DNA from 3 places in the Bacillus songklensis genome. Region 2 is predicted to be linked to each of the others. Evidence: predicted binding sites of a transcription regulator. Region 2 holds the regulator's gene; each other region holds the start of a gene.
The links. Region 2 encodes Rex, which represses fermentation and respiration genes when NADH is low (regulators of the CRP and FNR family bind a similar motif). Its sites were predicted from a motif close to TTGTGAAATATTTCACAA; they were not measured.
Positions count from the first base shown of each region.

Region 1: ACFOU2_RS15480 (DUF1641 domain-containing protein) is a predicted target of Rex. The motif match lies at 4,002-4,019, and genes of this name have one in related genera.
Region 3: ACFOU2_RS13885 (L-lactate dehydrogenase) is a predicted target of Rex. The motif match lies at 2,208-2,225, and genes of this name have one in related genera.

Region 1 is NZ_JBHRZT010000067.1:60,037-65,514, reverse strand. It holds gene ACFOU2_RS15510 (hypothetical protein) at 1-106, shown strand, start outside; gene ACFOU2_RS15505 (Cof-type HAD-IIB family hydrolase) at 398-1,153, opposite strand; tRNA gene ACFOU2_RS15500 (tRNA-Ala) at 1,467-1,539, shown strand; RNA gene ssrS (6S RNA) at 1,682-1,875, shown strand; gene ACFOU2_RS15490 (glycine C-acetyltransferase) at 1,978-3,168, opposite strand; partial or broken gene ACFOU2_RS15485 (acyl-CoA dehydrogenase family protein) at 3,475-3,552, opposite strand; gene ACFOU2_RS15480 (DUF1641 domain-containing protein) at 4,134-4,601, shown strand; gene ACFOU2_RS15475 (NAD(P)/FAD-dependent oxidoreductase) at 4,644-5,478, shown strand, end outside.
Region 2 is NZ_JBHRZT010000027.1:4,115-9,592, forward strand. It holds gene ACFOU2_RS07620 (ABC transporter ATP-binding protein) at 1-1,273, opposite strand, end outside; gene moaC (cyclic pyranopterin monophosphate synthase MoaC) at 1,518-2,003, shown strand; gene ACFOU2_RS07630 (redox-sensing transcriptional repressor Rex) at 2,036-2,677, shown strand; gene tatA (twin-arginine translocase TatA/TatE family subunit) at 2,718-2,891, shown strand; gene tatC (twin-arginine translocase subunit TatC) at 2,904-3,665, shown strand; gene ACFOU2_RS07645 (YdiK family protein) at 3,676-3,885, opposite strand; gene ACFOU2_RS07650 (CPBP family intramembrane glutamic endopeptidase) at 3,882-4,607, opposite strand; gene groES (co-chaperone GroES) at 5,079-5,363, shown strand; gene groL (chaperonin GroEL) at 5,442-5,478, shown strand, end outside.
Region 3 is NZ_JBHRZT010000052.1:519,360-524,837, forward strand. It holds gene ACFOU2_RS13880 (lactate permease LctP family transporter) at 1-1,158, opposite strand, end outside; gene ACFOU2_RS13885 (L-lactate dehydrogenase) at 1,235-2,185, opposite strand; gene ACFOU2_RS13890 (methyl-accepting chemotaxis protein) at 2,793-3,308, opposite strand; gene ACFOU2_RS13895 (putative bifunctional diguanylate cyclase/phosphodiesterase) at 3,534-5,252, opposite strand.

The DNA of each region.
Region 1 (5,478 bases), on a different contig from region 2:
TTTACAATTTAAAAATCCCAGCGGTGACCATTATTTTCTTGAAGTGATGAAAAAGGCCACGAGTAAACCGAAAAGAACTTTATCCCTTTCTATCCAAAAGTTGTAACGACTCCTAAAAACGGGATTTCTTTCTTTTCAGAACTTATGGGCAGACCCTTTTACTTCCTCATTGTAAGGCTCATTCTATATTAATCCACATTGAAAATCCGACATGGCAAAAAGCGGCCATGTCGGATTTTCACCTTTTCAGCCTATTCAAGATGTAAAGACAGAAAAACTGTAAGTAGCTTAAAAAGCCAAAGCTGATGTCGAAAAATGAAAATGGATTTATATAAATAGGTATTGATTAAACATTGATTTATCAGCAGTACCTTGTTATCGTTATTCCTTGCTGATTTTACAGCACCCAATGCCGGATTGCTTGGGCCACGCCATCTTCCGCGTTCGTGCCCGTTACCCAGTCCGCGGCCTCTTTTACGATATCTTGTGCATTTCCCATTGCCACACCGCAGCCGGCTTCCTTAATCATGGCAATATCATTAAGACTATCCCCCATCGCGATGACTTCATCCATCGATATACCGAGTCTGCCGCAAACATTCCTAAGCCCTTTTGCCTTATTAATTCCCACTGCGTTTACTTCAATATTAGTCGGACTGGAGTTGCTGATTTCAAGCCCGGCATTTTTAGAAAGTTCCTTTAAAATGATGGCTCTCACTTCATTATCGTCTATATCAAACCCATACTTTAACCACTGTTGTGCGGAGATATCCTCCGGAAATTCTTCACGCCATACCTTCTCGCTTGTAACAGCCCAGAAACGGGTCTTATGTGTATTCGTTAACTCCCACATCATTTGAACATGCTCGGCGTTAAGTATGTTTCTCTCCAACAAATTCCCTGAACAATCCCATATTTCACTGCCGTTTACCGTGACAAGATAAGAAGAGAGTTTAAGAGATTCAGCAAATTCACGACAAGTAAAAATGGAGCGGCCTGTACTTAACACGACATGAACTCCCTTTTCCTGGGCTTGCGCAATCGCTTCACGATTCGCCTCGGAGATTTTTCCATTCTCATCCAACAGCGTTCCATCCATATCCAATGCGATCAGCTTAAAATCCTTTTTGACGTTTTTACGCTCTGCCAATATGTATCATCCCCTCTTAAAAAAATGATGATCATGATTAATAAGTAATATCCTTCTCTCTATTACAATAGCATAGATTTAAGCTATGTAGAAAAGTTATAATACAAATATATGAATCCACACAACCTTTGTAAGCCCGTTCATAGCAAGATTCCCCATGTCCTCTCTAACATACAGCAACAATCAGCTGACCATTTTCACAAAGCGCTGGAATAAAAAAAAAAATGAAATATAGCCAAATTAGGGATTGCCAACAAATTTATTTTATAGTATTATAAATTCAGGTCGCTGATATGCAAGACTTTAACGACGTAACGGGGCATTAGCTCAGCTGGGAGAGCGCTTGCATGGCATGCAAGAGGTCAGCGGTTCGATCCCGCTATGCTCCATCGAATTTTCAAACACCCGCTCCCCTTTGTCAAGAAGGGAGCGGGTGTTTGTCTATTTACGACACACTGAATGTTTGCGTTATCCATTATTTTAGTAAAATTTCCCTCTTGCAAATAAGTTGTGTATCCTGTAATATGTATATACAAGCTGCATTGTACGTGATGATAATAAGTTTTAACCTTTATGCTGATATAGGGAGTTTTATATTGAAACCGGAATGTCACGCCTCCCATTAATGGACAGAGGACGACAGAAACGTTTCTGCGAACACCCACTTTGAGGAGTGGTGGTTTAAAACTTCATTATATTAAATTAACGGCAAATGCGGCATTTTCCATTCACGATAACAACAAGCCGGTTCCATTTAGGGACCGGCTTTTTTGTACACTCCCATAAAGATTCGAGGGCTTTTCTGTGTTGCATCAGGAAATTCATGCTCAAACGATCGACATTTCTTTGCCTACTTTTTCATAAGCGGTTAATGCGTGATCCAGCATTTCCTTTGTATGGGCGGCTGTCGGCATATTTCGTACCCGGCCTGTTCCTTTTGGAACGGTAGGAAATACGATCGATTTAGCATACACACCTTCTTCATTCAGCCTCTTACTGAACTGTTGCGTTTTCGCTTCATCCCCTATGATGCAAGGTGTAATCGGTGTTTCACTTCTACCGATGTCAAACCCCAATTTTTTCAGCCCTTTTTTCAAGTAATCTGCATTTTCCCATAACTTATTTTGAAGCTCTGAACTATTCATGAGAATGTCAATCGCTTCGATGCAAGCTGCAACCGCTCCCGGCGTGACAGCTGTTGAAAATAAAAATGGACGGCTTCTCACTTTTAACCAATCAATTAAATTTTTCTTTCCTGCTACATAGCCTCCTACAACACCAATGGCTTTGGATAATGTTCCAATTTGGAAATCCACTCTATCCGATAACCCAAAATGTTTTACCGTTCCTGCACCATTACCTAATACACCCGAACCATGCGCATCATCAACATATATAATGAAATCAAACTCTTCGGCGATCTCCACAATTTCAGGAAGCTTGGCAATATCCCCATCCATCGAGAACACTCCATCGGTAATAATCATGATTTTGTTATACAATCCGGACTCTTTTGCTTCACGTGCTTTTATTCGTAGATCCTCCATGTCGGAATGGTTATAGCGAATAATTTTTGCTTTAGATAATCGGCATCCATCAATGATGGAGGCATGATTCAGTTCATCTGAAAGAATGGCATCATGTTTATCCATCACTGCAGAAATGGCGGCCATATTACAATTAAATCCCGATTGATAAGCAATGGCTGCTTCTGTATGTTTAAATTCGGCAAGCTTTTCTTCTAATTTGACATGAATATCTAACGTTCCATTGATAGTACGAACGGCACCGGCTCCGACCCCATATGTTTTCGTTGCTTCTAAGCAAGCCTCTATTAACCGTCGATCTGTTGCTAAACCTAAATAGTTATTGGATGATAAATTAATTAGCTCTCTGCCTGCAAGGGTGATCATCGGACCGTTTGGACCTTCTACCGGATCAATGACGTTGTAAAGTCCTTTTCCTCGTAAATTCCCCAAATTTTCTTTCAAAAATCGATTTAATGTTTTGCTTGACATTTCATATACCCCCTCATTGATGGTTGGAATAAATCCAGGATTTATTCAGGATTTACCCCTCTTTTCAAACACCGCTATTAAAAAGATTGTATTTTCTCCCTTAAATAAAATACACATGTCCTCTCCAAAGACATAGAAAGAAGCAACCGAAATCGTTTTGTATTAATATTTATAATAATTATAATAATAAAATAAATCACAATTACCTATATTGTTTGTACAATTTTTTCGGGATTTATCCGACAAAACGAACAAAAAGCAACAGGCAATAAAAATGGAGGCCGTCCAAAAGATTATTTTTAACTATTCTTCCATATATCCATAACCGCCGTGCAGCTGCATACATTCCGCTGCTATATTTCTCGCAATCTCCGTCAGCTTCCATTAAGTAAGGATGACTCATTTATCACATCCCCTCTCCTTTATTTATACGATCTTGTATATAAATGCATTGAAAAAGTTTACCTTTTAAGTCTTCATTTGGTTAAATTTTTTTCGAACGGCTTCCAATCATATTCCTTCATGATCGATTCGTCCTACTAAAAGTAACGTATCCGAGATGGATTTCATCGCTTGGCGAAGACGTTTGACATCTTCCGCTAATAAAGGTGAAGCCAATTCGATTTTTCCAGAGGGAGTTTGCAGGATCTCGTAAATCCTCGATTGTGTCGCTTGGCAACCGCTTATGCGTAAATAATGGGACATGTCCCATTATTTATATGGATTTATATAGAAGCCTTCAATGAATCAGATAACTCCTTTCAACAATCAGAATTTTTTACATTTTTCAACAAATCGGTTGTTTTTATATTACAATAGAATTAAAATAATAAAAGTGAGGGATTTCACAATTCCAAATGATATATATTTTTTTAGCCGAACTGGCAAGCCCTATATTTGCCTCTGTATGAAGCAGGGGCCAAACTACATATGGCAACAATATACAGCAAAGGAGGACTTTTTCTATGTCTCAAGCAACGATTCAAAAACCACCTGTACAAGAAACTTCTTCTGTCGAAAGCCAAGCCACATCTTCAGCAGTAAATAGTAGACAAGTAGATGTTCTTGATCAGTTGTTGAAACCGGAAGTGCAAGAATCTTTGACGGTTCTTGTGGAAAATCTGCCAAAGCTGGCGGAAATGGTGACCTTTCTCACCAAATCATACGATGTTGCACAATCTCTCCTGACAGATCGCGTGCTATTTGACGATTTGATGGGCGGTATGCAGGAATTCGTCAAGCCGGTGGAAGGAAAAGTGAAGGAAGTTGCGGCTGCAGCGATTGAAGCGAATGATCGGGCAGAAGCAAACCAGGAAACAACGATCGGCCTGTTTGGTTTATTGAAAATGCTGAAAGATCCGCAAGTACAAAAGCTATTCCGCTTTGCACAGGCATATTTAGATATCATGTCTGAACAACAAAAACAACGGTAAGGCTTTCCTGATTTCCATAAAAGTATGAACGGAGGATGGATTATGGCAAAACAAATTTTAATTTTGGGCGGAGGCTATGGCGGCCTGCTCAGCGCATTGACAACACGTCAACATTTAAGCGCTGATGAAGCTTCCATTACGGTTGTGAACCGCTTTCCGACCCATCAAATCATTACGGAATTACATCGTCTGGCTGCAGGTAACTTGTCAGAAAAGGCTGTCGCATTGCCGCTGGAAAAATTGCTTCGCGGCAAAAACATTGATTTGAAGATTGGTAGTGTCCAAGAGATTTCCCCTGATGAACATCAAGTTTCTCTTGCTGATGGTACGAAGCTGAACTATGATTTACTTGTGGTAGCACTCGGCAGTGAAACCGCTTACTTTGGCATTCCAGGTCTTCAAGAGCATAGCTTTATTCTTAAATCAGTAGACGATGCCAATCGTTTGCGTGAACATGTTGAATCCTGTATTGGCGAATACAGCCAAACGAAAAATAAAGCAGACGGGACCATTGTGGTGGGAGGCGGCGGTCTGACTGGTATTGAACTAGTCGGTGAATTTGCTGACTTAATGCCGCAGTTATGCCGTAAGTACGGTGTAGATCATAAAGAGATCTCATTATATTGCGTAGAAGCAGCACCGACTGTTCTGCCAGGATTCCCGGCTGAATTGGTAGAACGTGCACAGACCAGCCTTTCGGCGCGCGGTGTGGAATTTATAACAGGTACACCGGTTACGAAGATGGAACCATTTGCTGTTGAGTTGAAGGATGGCAGAACGATTGAAACGAAAACGATGGTCTGGACAGGCGGCGTTCAAGGTAATTCTGTGGTGGCGAATTCAGGAATTGAAGTGAATCGCGGACGTGCGCTCGTAA
Region 2 (5,478 bases):
TTTTCGTTGGGTAATCATCCCACAACTCTTGCAATACAGTTTTATTGGATAGCAGGTTGGCTTGCTCTTGATCATAATATCCAAGTGTGACATTAGAACCGAATGCTATCTTTCCTTTTCGTATAGGAAGTTGATCGGTTATTGCTTTTAGTAAAGTAGACTTTCCGATTCCGTTTGGTCCCACTAAAGCAATGCTTTCTCCGCGTGTAATGCGAAGATTAATATTTTGGATAACAGGAGATTCATCTTGCTGATAAGCCACCGCTACATCTTCAAGCCTCAATACTTCATTTCCGCTTTGACGCTCAATGTCGAACATAAAAGAAGCCGATTTTTCGTAGCCGGAAGGTTTGGGAAACAGTTCCATCCTATCTAACTGTTTTCTCCTGCTTTGGGCTCGTTTGGTTGTAGAAGCACGAGCGATGTTTCGTTGAATAAAGTCATTTAATTTGGCAATTTCATCTTGCTGTTTCTCGTATTGTTTCAAGTCACGTTCGTACTGCTCTGCTTTTTGAATTAAGTAGTTTGAGTAGTTGCCTGTATATTTAGTAACAGTAGTTCGAGACACCTCATAAATTTGTGTGACCACTTTATCTAGGAAATAGCGATCATGGGAGACGATTAAAATAGCCCCTGAATAGTTTTGCAAAAATTGTTCTAACCATGATAACGTCTCGATATCCAAGTGGTTGGTAGGCTCGTCCAAAATCAATAAGTCCGGCTTTGTCAGAAGGAGCTTAGCAAGGGCCAATCTTGTTTTTTGTCCACCGCTTAGTGTGGAAATGGGCGTAGTATAGTCATAATCAGAAAAACGAAAGCCATGTAAAATGGAGCGAGTGTCCGCCTCATATTGATAACCGCCCTGGTCTTTGAATTTAACTTGCAGTTCATCATATTCATGAAGCAGCTTTTCATATTGTGTCTCATTGTTTAACAAAGCAGGATCACCCATTTGTTGTTCCAAATGCCTTAACTGATGTTCCATTTGTTTTAAGGGTTGGAATACAGTCATCATTTCATCCCAGATGGATAATTCAGATTCCAAAATGGTGCTTTGTCCCATATAGTCAATTGTGACATCTTTTGGTTTAATCATTTCTCCCTGGTCATAAGAATGAAGGCCGGCAATGATTTTCAATAGAGTGGATTTTCCCGCTCCGTTGCGGCCAACTAGACCAATTCGATCTTTACATTGTACTTCTAATTTTATATTCGTTAAAATCGGTTCAGCTCCAAAAAATTTGGAGATCCCGTTTAATTGTAAAAGAATCATATGTTTCACCTCTACTAGTATAGGTTTAGTGTATCTTAATGTATTGAGAATGGGCAACTATCCAATATTATCTATCGGTTCTAACGGACAGTAGGATCCTATTTTAAGCATTAAGCAGTGGATAACTGCCCATAGGAGCCTGATAAGTTCAATTAACACTCTGTAATTATAAGAAATGTTCCTATAACTTCAAGAGACAGATTTGTTAAAATAGTGTATAGTCGTAATTAAAGGAGGAGAAAATGTGGGTTTTACTCATTTTAACGACCAGGGTCGAGCTAAAATGGTCGACATCTCAGAAAAACATGAAACAGTACGTACAGCGGTTGCTGTGTCCAGTGTACAAGTAAGTGAAGAAATCTATCGGAAAATTGTTAGCCATGAGGTTGGAAAAGGAGATGTGTTAGCGGTTTCACAAGTGGCTGGAATTATGGCTGCAAAGAAAACAGCTGATGTTATTCCTATGTGTCATCCCATTCCATTAAAAGGTGTGAACATTTCTTTTTCATGGGAGCAAAAAGAGACAAGCTACTCACTTCTTATCAAAGTGGAAGCAAAAACAAAAGGAAGTACAGGAGTGGAAATGGAAGCGTTAACGGCTGCTTCTATTTGTGCATTAACCGTCTATGATATGTGTAAAGCTATTGATAAATCAATGATCATTGGACCAACCTATTTAATAGAAAAAACCGGTGGGAAAAGCGGGGATTACAAACGAGAGAACCTATAATGTAAAGGCTTTTGGATTGTGGGGGATAAATGATGAATACTGAGCAATTAAAAATACCACAAGCAACTGCGAAGCGATTGCCTCTTTATTATCGCTTTTTAAAAAATCTGCATTCTTCAGGAAAGCAGCGTGTTTCTTCAGCTGAATTGAGTGAAGCTGTAAAAGTGGATTCAGCAACTATTCGCAGAGATTTCTCCTATTTTGGAGCACTAGGGAAAAAAGGTTATGGATACAATGTCAATTATTTGTTATCCTTTTTTAGAAAAACATTAGATCAAGATGAGATTACGAAAGTAGCGTTAATCGGGGTGGGAAATCTCGGGACTGCTTTTTTAAATTATAATTTTATCAAGAATAACAATACAAAAATAGAGTTCTCTTTTGATGTAGATGAAAGCAAGGTCGGAACGACTATTGGAGATGTGCCAATTTATCACTTAGATGAGCTGGAAGATAGAATTACAGAGGGAATTTCAGTGGCCATCTTAACCGTACCTGCCAGCGTAGCACAGCAAATTACAGATCGTTTAGTAAAAAGCGGGATTAAAGGGATTTTAAACTTTACTCCTGCACGCATCAATGTACCCGATTCCATTCGAATCCATCACATTGACCTAGCAGTTGAGTTACAATCACTAATTTATTTTCTAAAAAATTATCCGAAGTCACCTTAAGGTAACAGGATGTTACTCAAAAGGAGAGGGGGAATTTTTCATGGGTATTGGATTCGGCAGTTTTCTATTGATTGCTCTAGTTGCTTTACTCATTTTTGGACCGAAAAAGCTGCCTGAGTTAGGGAAAGCAGCAGGCCATACGTTAAAAGAGTTTAAGGATGCCACAAAAGGGTTAGCCGATGATGACGATGATAAAAAGCGTAATGGGAAGTAAGGAATGAACTTTATGAATGAACAAGAAATGTCGGTTTATGATCATCTGGAGGAATTACGCAAGCGAATTATCATGACTATAGTCTTCTTTTTGGCAGCGACGATTGGTGGTTTCTTTTTGGTCAAGCCGATTATCCTTTATTTGCAACAAGCTGATGAGGCACAAGAGCTGACGATGAATGCGTTCCGCCTAACCGATCCAATTAAAATTTATATGCAGTTCGCTTTTATTATTGGCTGTATTCTTTCGTCACCTGTCGTTCTTTATCAACTATGGGCATTTATTAGCCCTGGTCTCTATGAAAAGGAACGAAAAGTTACATTGAGCTACATTCCCGTTTCGCTCTTTTTATTTTTGGGCGGCATTTCGTTTGCTTATTTTGTCCTGTTTCCGTTTGTCGTTCATTTTATGACCGAATTGGCAGATGATTTAAATATCCAACAAGTAATCGGGATCAATGAGTACTTCCAATTTTTATTAAAATTGACGCTCCCATTTGGGCTTTTGTTTCAATTACCCGTCGTCATCATGTTTTTAACGAGATTAGGCATTGTGACACCCATGTTTCTGGCAAATATCAGAAGATATGCTTATTTTGTTTTACTGGTGATTGCAGCTCTTATTACCCCGCCGGATGTTGTTTCACATATGATGGTGACACTGCCATTGCTGCTGCTTTATGAAGTAAGTATCCTGATTTCAAAATCAGCCTACCGAAAAGTATTAAAAGCAGGACAAGAAGCACAGATGGAACAAAAAATAACCTCCCGCTGATGGCGGGAGGTTATTTTTTGTTTTTTTGAATTTTTTTGATTTTATAATGCAGGATAAATACACGAATTGCCACGCCAAAATCGAAGGTGGCCACAATCATTAACACAATGGTCGTAAAATCCCAAATTCCTTTTTCGGCACTTCCGATGGCAAGGTACGTAAATAAAATGCCCATAAAGGTATAAATTAATCCCATAACAAGAGGGGTCGTTCTCATCATAAAAAGCCTCCAAAAATAAATTGCATTTGCTCCGCTTGTTTTTGCATTTCTTCGAGGCGATCTGCAAAAATAGTTTGGCTAAGGACGACAATGGTATTCATCATCACATGAGCAAAAATCGGAACAAGAATCTGGTCGGTTTTTGCATATAAATAGGCAAAGACCAGCCCCATGGCTGTATAGATCAAAAGGTGACTGAAATCTAAATGAACAACACCGAAAATAAAGGCGCTAATAATAGCTGACAGGAAAAAACCAAGTCTTGGAGTCAGTGTTCTAAATATGATTTTACGGAAAATGATCTCCTCTAAAATCGGCCCTATCACCGAAGTGACAATAATAAGAAATGGTGTAAGCTTAACCAGGTCTACAATCACTTTTGTATTTTGAGATCCAGGATCAATTCCGAACAATTTCATTTCAATCATTGCTGCAATAGATTGGGCAGCTAAAGCAAGAAATACACCAAAAATAGACCAAATGAACGTTTTAGCCGGTTGATGATGATTCCGCATATTCATCTCTTTTCTTAACAAAAAGAGGACAATGATCAAAGCGGCAGAAAAACTGATAATGGTCCAGTAACTCGCAGCTACTTGCCTTGAGACCTCTGCAGATTCGTTTCCGCCAACACCCAGGGAAAGCAGCAGGCCAACTCCTATAATGCCGGAAAATTGCATAATGACATATGTCAAGATAATAAGCCAGTATTGTTTTTTCAACCTTCATACTCCTTTTCAGCAGTAATTCATATACACTACACTGTATTGTATCATAGTACAACAGAAAACATAGGAGATAATGTTTGAAGCCCCTATCACTTATTTTTATGATAAAGGTTTAGAATTTATCAAAAGAGAAATAATGTAAAATGTGATTAAAAAGTGGACGGAATTCCATTCCCTTGTAACCTTACTAGTAAACGGTTTAATGATTGTTATTTAAAAGCAAGGTTTCTTCTATTCAGTATTTCTCTCAGCAAAAAATCTCCGGCTCGTTAGATGGATAAGGAATCAGAAAGTGAGAAAGTAAGACAGTCTTTCAAGCTGAAGAAGGTTAATTGAAAAATTTTTTATAATTTTACTTGCAAAAAAAAGGCAATTTATTTAATATAATAGTTGTGTTAGCACTCAAAGATAATGAGTGCTAACAAAAACGAAAAGATTTGTATATATTTGAGGAGGTTGTTTCACTTGTTAAAGCCATTAGGTGATCGCGTAGTAATTGAGCTTGTGCAATCTGAAGAAAAAACGGCAAGCGGTATTGTATTACCAGATACTGCGAAAGAAAAGCCTCAAGAAGGTAAAGTGGTAGCAGTAGGAACTGGTCGCGTATTAGACAACGGCGAGCGCGTTGCTCTTGAAGTAGCTGCAGGCGATCGCATTATCTTCTCAAAATACGCTGGTACTGAAGTAAAATACGAAGGAAAAGAATATTTAATTTTACGTGAAAGCGATATTTTAGCTGTAATTAGCTAATTAGCACATACTTAACTGAGCGGGAAAATAACATAAGAAGTTAAAAATATATCATTATTTTTGAGGAGGTCTAGCAATATGGCAAAAGAGATTATGTTTAGCGAAGAAGCACGTC
Region 3 (5,478 bases), on a different contig from region 2:
AGTTTCCATTAAAGTGTCTTTTCCAGTTTTTAAATCCATTCTTAAAATAAGCATGGCAATAATACCGGATAAAGCGATAGCTGACCCAGTCGCAGCGATTACATCCAATTTTAAGACCGCTGCATATGGTGTCGGCTCTGGAACAAGCGGAGTTGCTTTAATGACTTGATTGTGTAAGCCTGGAATTTCAATCATAAGATTTGTTTTTTCAAATAAACCCCCGGGAGCAAATAATCCTTTAAAGAAGTTTAGACTCCAAGTCGTTACCAAGAAAGTTAAAGCGATAAACGGAGACCACGCTTTTAAAACTTGACGAACAGTAAGCTTTTCTTCGACAGCCGCATCTTTTTTATTAGTTACTTTAATGTAAAATGCAAGAGATACAAGACTAACGATAGAAGCAATGATGTTCGGTAATTCAGGGCCGATAAATGTAATCGTTAAATATTGAGCAATTGCATAAGTTGCAGCTGTTACGAAAGTTGGTTTCCAAACTTCACGAACACCTTTAAATCCATCCATAATCATGACTAATAAGAATGGTACAAAAAAAGAAATACATGGAAGAGAGTAGCCCAAAAATTTCGCGATTTCTTTTGCCTCAATACCAGAAACTTGTCCAGCTACAATGACTGGAATTCCCATTGCGCCGAATGCACCAGAAGCTGTGTTAGCAATTAAACATAATGCCGCGGCTTTTAATGGATTGAATCCTAAACCAACAAGTAAAGCCGCTGTAATGGCAATTGGTGCACCGAAACCAGCAGCACCTTCTAAGAAAGCGTTAAAGGAAAAGGCAACCAGCAGCATTTGAAGACGGGGATCATCTGTAATAGAAACGATTGATTGACGAATGACATCAAATTGGCCGCTTTTTACAGAGAGTTTATACAAAAATAAGGCACCGATAATAATATAAGCGATTGGCCATAACGCATATATGATCCCGTATCCGGCAGCACCGATCACCATATTAACCGGCATTTTATAAAAAGCAACAGCAACAATAACGGAAAGAATGACGGTTAAACCGGCAGCCATATAGGCTTTCATTTTAAGTACGGTTAATCCTAAAAAGAAGAAAAAAATAGGAATTACTGCAATAATGGCTGACAACCATATATTTTGCATTGGGTCATATATTTGAGTCCACCCCATGATATTCACCTCATTATTTTAAAATAAGAAGAAAGGAGAGAGTTTAGCCTCTCTTCCTACTTATTTTTTGTTAAAATTAAAATGCTTGTTCACGAGTTTCTTTTAATACGTTGGCAGAGTGTTTGAATTGTTCAAGTTCAGTTTCATTCAATTCAAGCTCAATGACTTGTTGAATACCATCTTTGTTAACCATGGCAGGCACGCCAGTGTATACATCTTCGACGCCGTATTGTCCTTCAAGAAGGGCAGATACCGTCAGGATAGAGTTTTCATCCCCTAAAATAGCTTTTGTTACGCGCACAAGCCCCATTGCGATTCCATAGTATGTTGCACCTTTACGATTGATAATGTGATAGGCAGCATCACGTGTGTTCAAAAAAATGTTTTTCATATCCGGATGCTCGGCTACCTCCTGTACGCTATTTACATTTAAGAACTTTTGAACAGGTACGCTGCCAATTTGAGTATGACTCCAAACAGGCAGCTCTGTATCACCATGTTCACCCATAATGTAAGCATGCACGTTACGAGGGTCTACTTTGAAGTAATCGCTTAATAGGTAACGGAAGCGAGCTGAATCTAAGATCGTACCAGAACCGATTACACGTTCTTTCGGCAATCCAGATAATTTCCAAGTGACGTAAGAAAGAATGTCAACCGGGTTTGTTGCGACTAAAATGATACCGTCAAATCCACTTTCCATAATGTTTCCGACGATTTTCTTAAAGATGTTTACGTTTTTACCAACTAAGTCTAAGCGAGTCTCACCAGGAGCTTGATTGGCACCGGCAGTGATGACAACTAAGTCAGCATCTTTACACTCTTCATAACCGCCAGCCCAAATTTTCATTGGAGATACAAACGGCATGGCGTGATTTAAGTCGCGAATTTCGCCTTCTGCTTTTTCTTGATTTATGTCAATTAACACTAATTCATTTGCGACACCTTGGTTAACCATCGCGAATGCATAACTTGCTCCTACAAATCCCGTACCGATAACTGCTACTTTTCTGCGAATGTTTTTCATTGTATTTTCACCTTTCTCCTATTTGTGATTTTTTTCACAATTAAAATATACTAAATACGGAGTAATAACAATGTGACAAAAATCACATTGTAAGCGATTGTAATAAAAAAAATTTGACATTTATTTGAACACGTTTGATTCTCTTTACTTAATATGTGGAAAAATATGGATATTAAATGATGGATACTTGGACAATATCCGAATAAAATGAATGATTGAACCTCTAGAACCGGAAGCTCCAGTGGATGAAAAGGAAATTGTGAAGAATGCCTTCGATATGTTTGTCGATTGTAAATGCTGCTTTTAAACAAGAATCATTTTGGGGCATACGGGAGGCGTATGAGAGTCCGCGATCATTTTCTAAAATATGGTTATGGATGTCTTTATGGTATTCATAACCACAATATTCTTTAAAAGATAAGCTTCAGCCCCCAGATTCGCCAGATGGGGAAAAACCTTTTCAATAAATCCACATATAAGGCGGGGAACGCACAAAAAATAAACAATTCTCCTGTTTTTAGGGATAATAACGGGACTTTATTGTCTATAAAGTAAAAATGGGAGGTACTCTTGTTTCTTAAAAAGTGTATCTCCCGTTTTATTAACATTAGTTATTTGTAAGTTCAAGAAGATCTTCAACTGATATTGCCACATGAGAGACGGCTTTGTTTACTTCTTCTAAACCATTCCAAAACGATTCTAATTCTTGTTCAATAACATCGCTTTGTTCTTTACTTTTCTTCATTTCTCCCACTATATCATCAAATAGATGGTTAATCTGAATCATTTTATCAGTACCATTTGTAACTAAATGCTTTATTTCTGTAATATGGTGAGAAACACTGTTAATTTGAGCATTCGTTTTTTCGACGAGCTGTGACACAGTTGAAACTGTTTTCTTTGTTTCCGTTGCTAATTTTCTTACTTCATCTGCCACTACTGCAAATCCTTTTCCGTGTTCCCCGGCTCGTGCTGCTTCAATGGCTGCATTTAATGATAGCAAATTAGTTTGTTCGGCTATATCAGTAACAATACTAACAATATCACCAATTTGTTTTGAAATATCTTTTAATTGCTCCATTTCATTTTTAATCTTCCCCATGCTATGGTTAATATTGTTCATTTGTTCTTGCTGGACCTCTAACTCTTTTTTCCACCAATAGAATTTTTTTCTACGTTAATGGAAGTCTTTGTGCCTATTCTAGAAATATGTACGATTACCTTTTTTGAATAACAACATAAACAGACTCCCTCCCGATGTAACACCTGTTAAATCACCAAACAGAAATTTTTGGTCATTCATTCTTTTATAGAACTCTACAAACTTTTTAAGCTATATTATCAGTTCTTAATTCAATAACAATTCAGAAATTTCTTGGGGTGAGATTGGCTTACTAAAGAAATAACCTTGTCCTATATGGCATCCTTGGTTTTTTAGAAACGATAATTGTTTCTCAGTTTCAATTCCTTCGGCAATTACATTAAATTTTAAATTTCTTCCCATATCAATAATAGTTTTTACGATAACTTCCCCATCTTTATCTAAATCATTTATAAACGATTTGTCGATCTTTAAATTATCAATCGGTAAATGCTTTAAATAACTTAGAGAGGAATAGCCAGTACCAAAATCATCAATCGATATTTTTACATCTAAACTTTTTAATTCTTTTAATATCTTCATCGATTCTTTAATATCCCATATCACGCTTTCGGTTATTTCTAGTTCCAATAATTCGGGTTCAAGCTGTGTATCTTTTAAAATCTGTTTGATATCTTTAATAAATTGATGATGTTTGAATTGTATTGGAGAAACATTCACCGCTATCCTTGATAACTGAATTCCATCATCTCGCCATTTTTTCATTTGGTTACAAGCACCCTTCAAAATCCATCTCCCCACAGGAACAATTAGTCCTGTTTCTTCCAAAATAGGTATAAATTCCATAGGGGAAATCATACCAAACTGAGAATTTTCCCAGCGTATGAGGGCTTCAACTCGAAGTATGCCACCATTAGTCAAATTGACCAGCGGTTGATAAACGATTGAAAATTCATCTTTTTCTAATGCTTGTTTTAACTGTTTTTCCAAATTTAAATTCCTGACTATTTTCTCATTTAGGACAGGTGTATTAAATTGATAATTATTGCCACCTATTTCTTTAGCATAATACATAGCTATATCGGCTTGTTTAATTAATGTTTCTATAGAATCATTAACGGTTTCTTTATTGATCTTTTGTTTATCTTCGATTAAATGTAAGCTAATCCCAATGCTGGCCGATATCAAGATTTTTTCATTACCAATGAAAAATGGCGGGGAAAGCTTATCAAGGATTCTATTGGCAACTTTAATGACTTCTTGTTTACAGTTTATAAAGTCCAAAAAAATTATAAATTCATCCCCGCCTTGACGTGAAATGAAATCTGTTTCACGAAGGCAACTTTTTAGTCTCTGTCCGACCTCTTTTAATAACGAGTCTCCGATGGTATGACCTAAAGTATCATTAATGGACTTAAAACGATCCAAGTCTAAAAATAAAATAGCAGTTTGATGTTTATCATTTTTATTTAAAAGAACTTCTTTTAGTCTTCTATTTAATAAATACCTATTAGGTAAATTAGTTAAAGGATCGTAATAAGCCATTTGTTTAATGTCTTGCTCGATGTTTTTACGATCAGTAATGTCGTTGCGAATGGACACGTATTGATAAGGTCTGCTTTTATCATCCAGGAAGGGAACAATTGTAGTATCGACCCAATAATACGTACCATCGTTCGCCTTATTTTTGATTTCACCCTTCCAAATTTCACCGTTTTTAATAGTGCTCCACAATTCACGGAAAAATTCCGGCGAATGATATCCGGAATTAATAATTCGATGGTCTTTTCCAATCAATTCTTCACGGCTGTATTTTGATATGGTGCAAAATTTATCGTTAACATGATTAATAATCCCTCTGCTATCTGTAATTGCCACAATGGAAGATTCATTTAAAGCAAATTCAATATCTTTTAGTTTTTTTAATGTTTTGTTTAGTTGACCCTCTATATAAAATTTATCCATATGTTTAAACCCTTTCCTCTAAGCATGAATCCGCATAACTAATTTAAAAGGTATAAAAAGACATACCTTTTGAGTCATCCTCCAGAAAAGCCCCGTCATGAAAATCCAGCAAAATCGGTGGATTCCGTGACGGGGCCTTTCAGTAAAAATCAACTTTTGTCATTGATTAGAGGCTGCCGACTTTTCCGTTCTATCTATCATGTTTTTTCTAAGCGCCTATTATTAT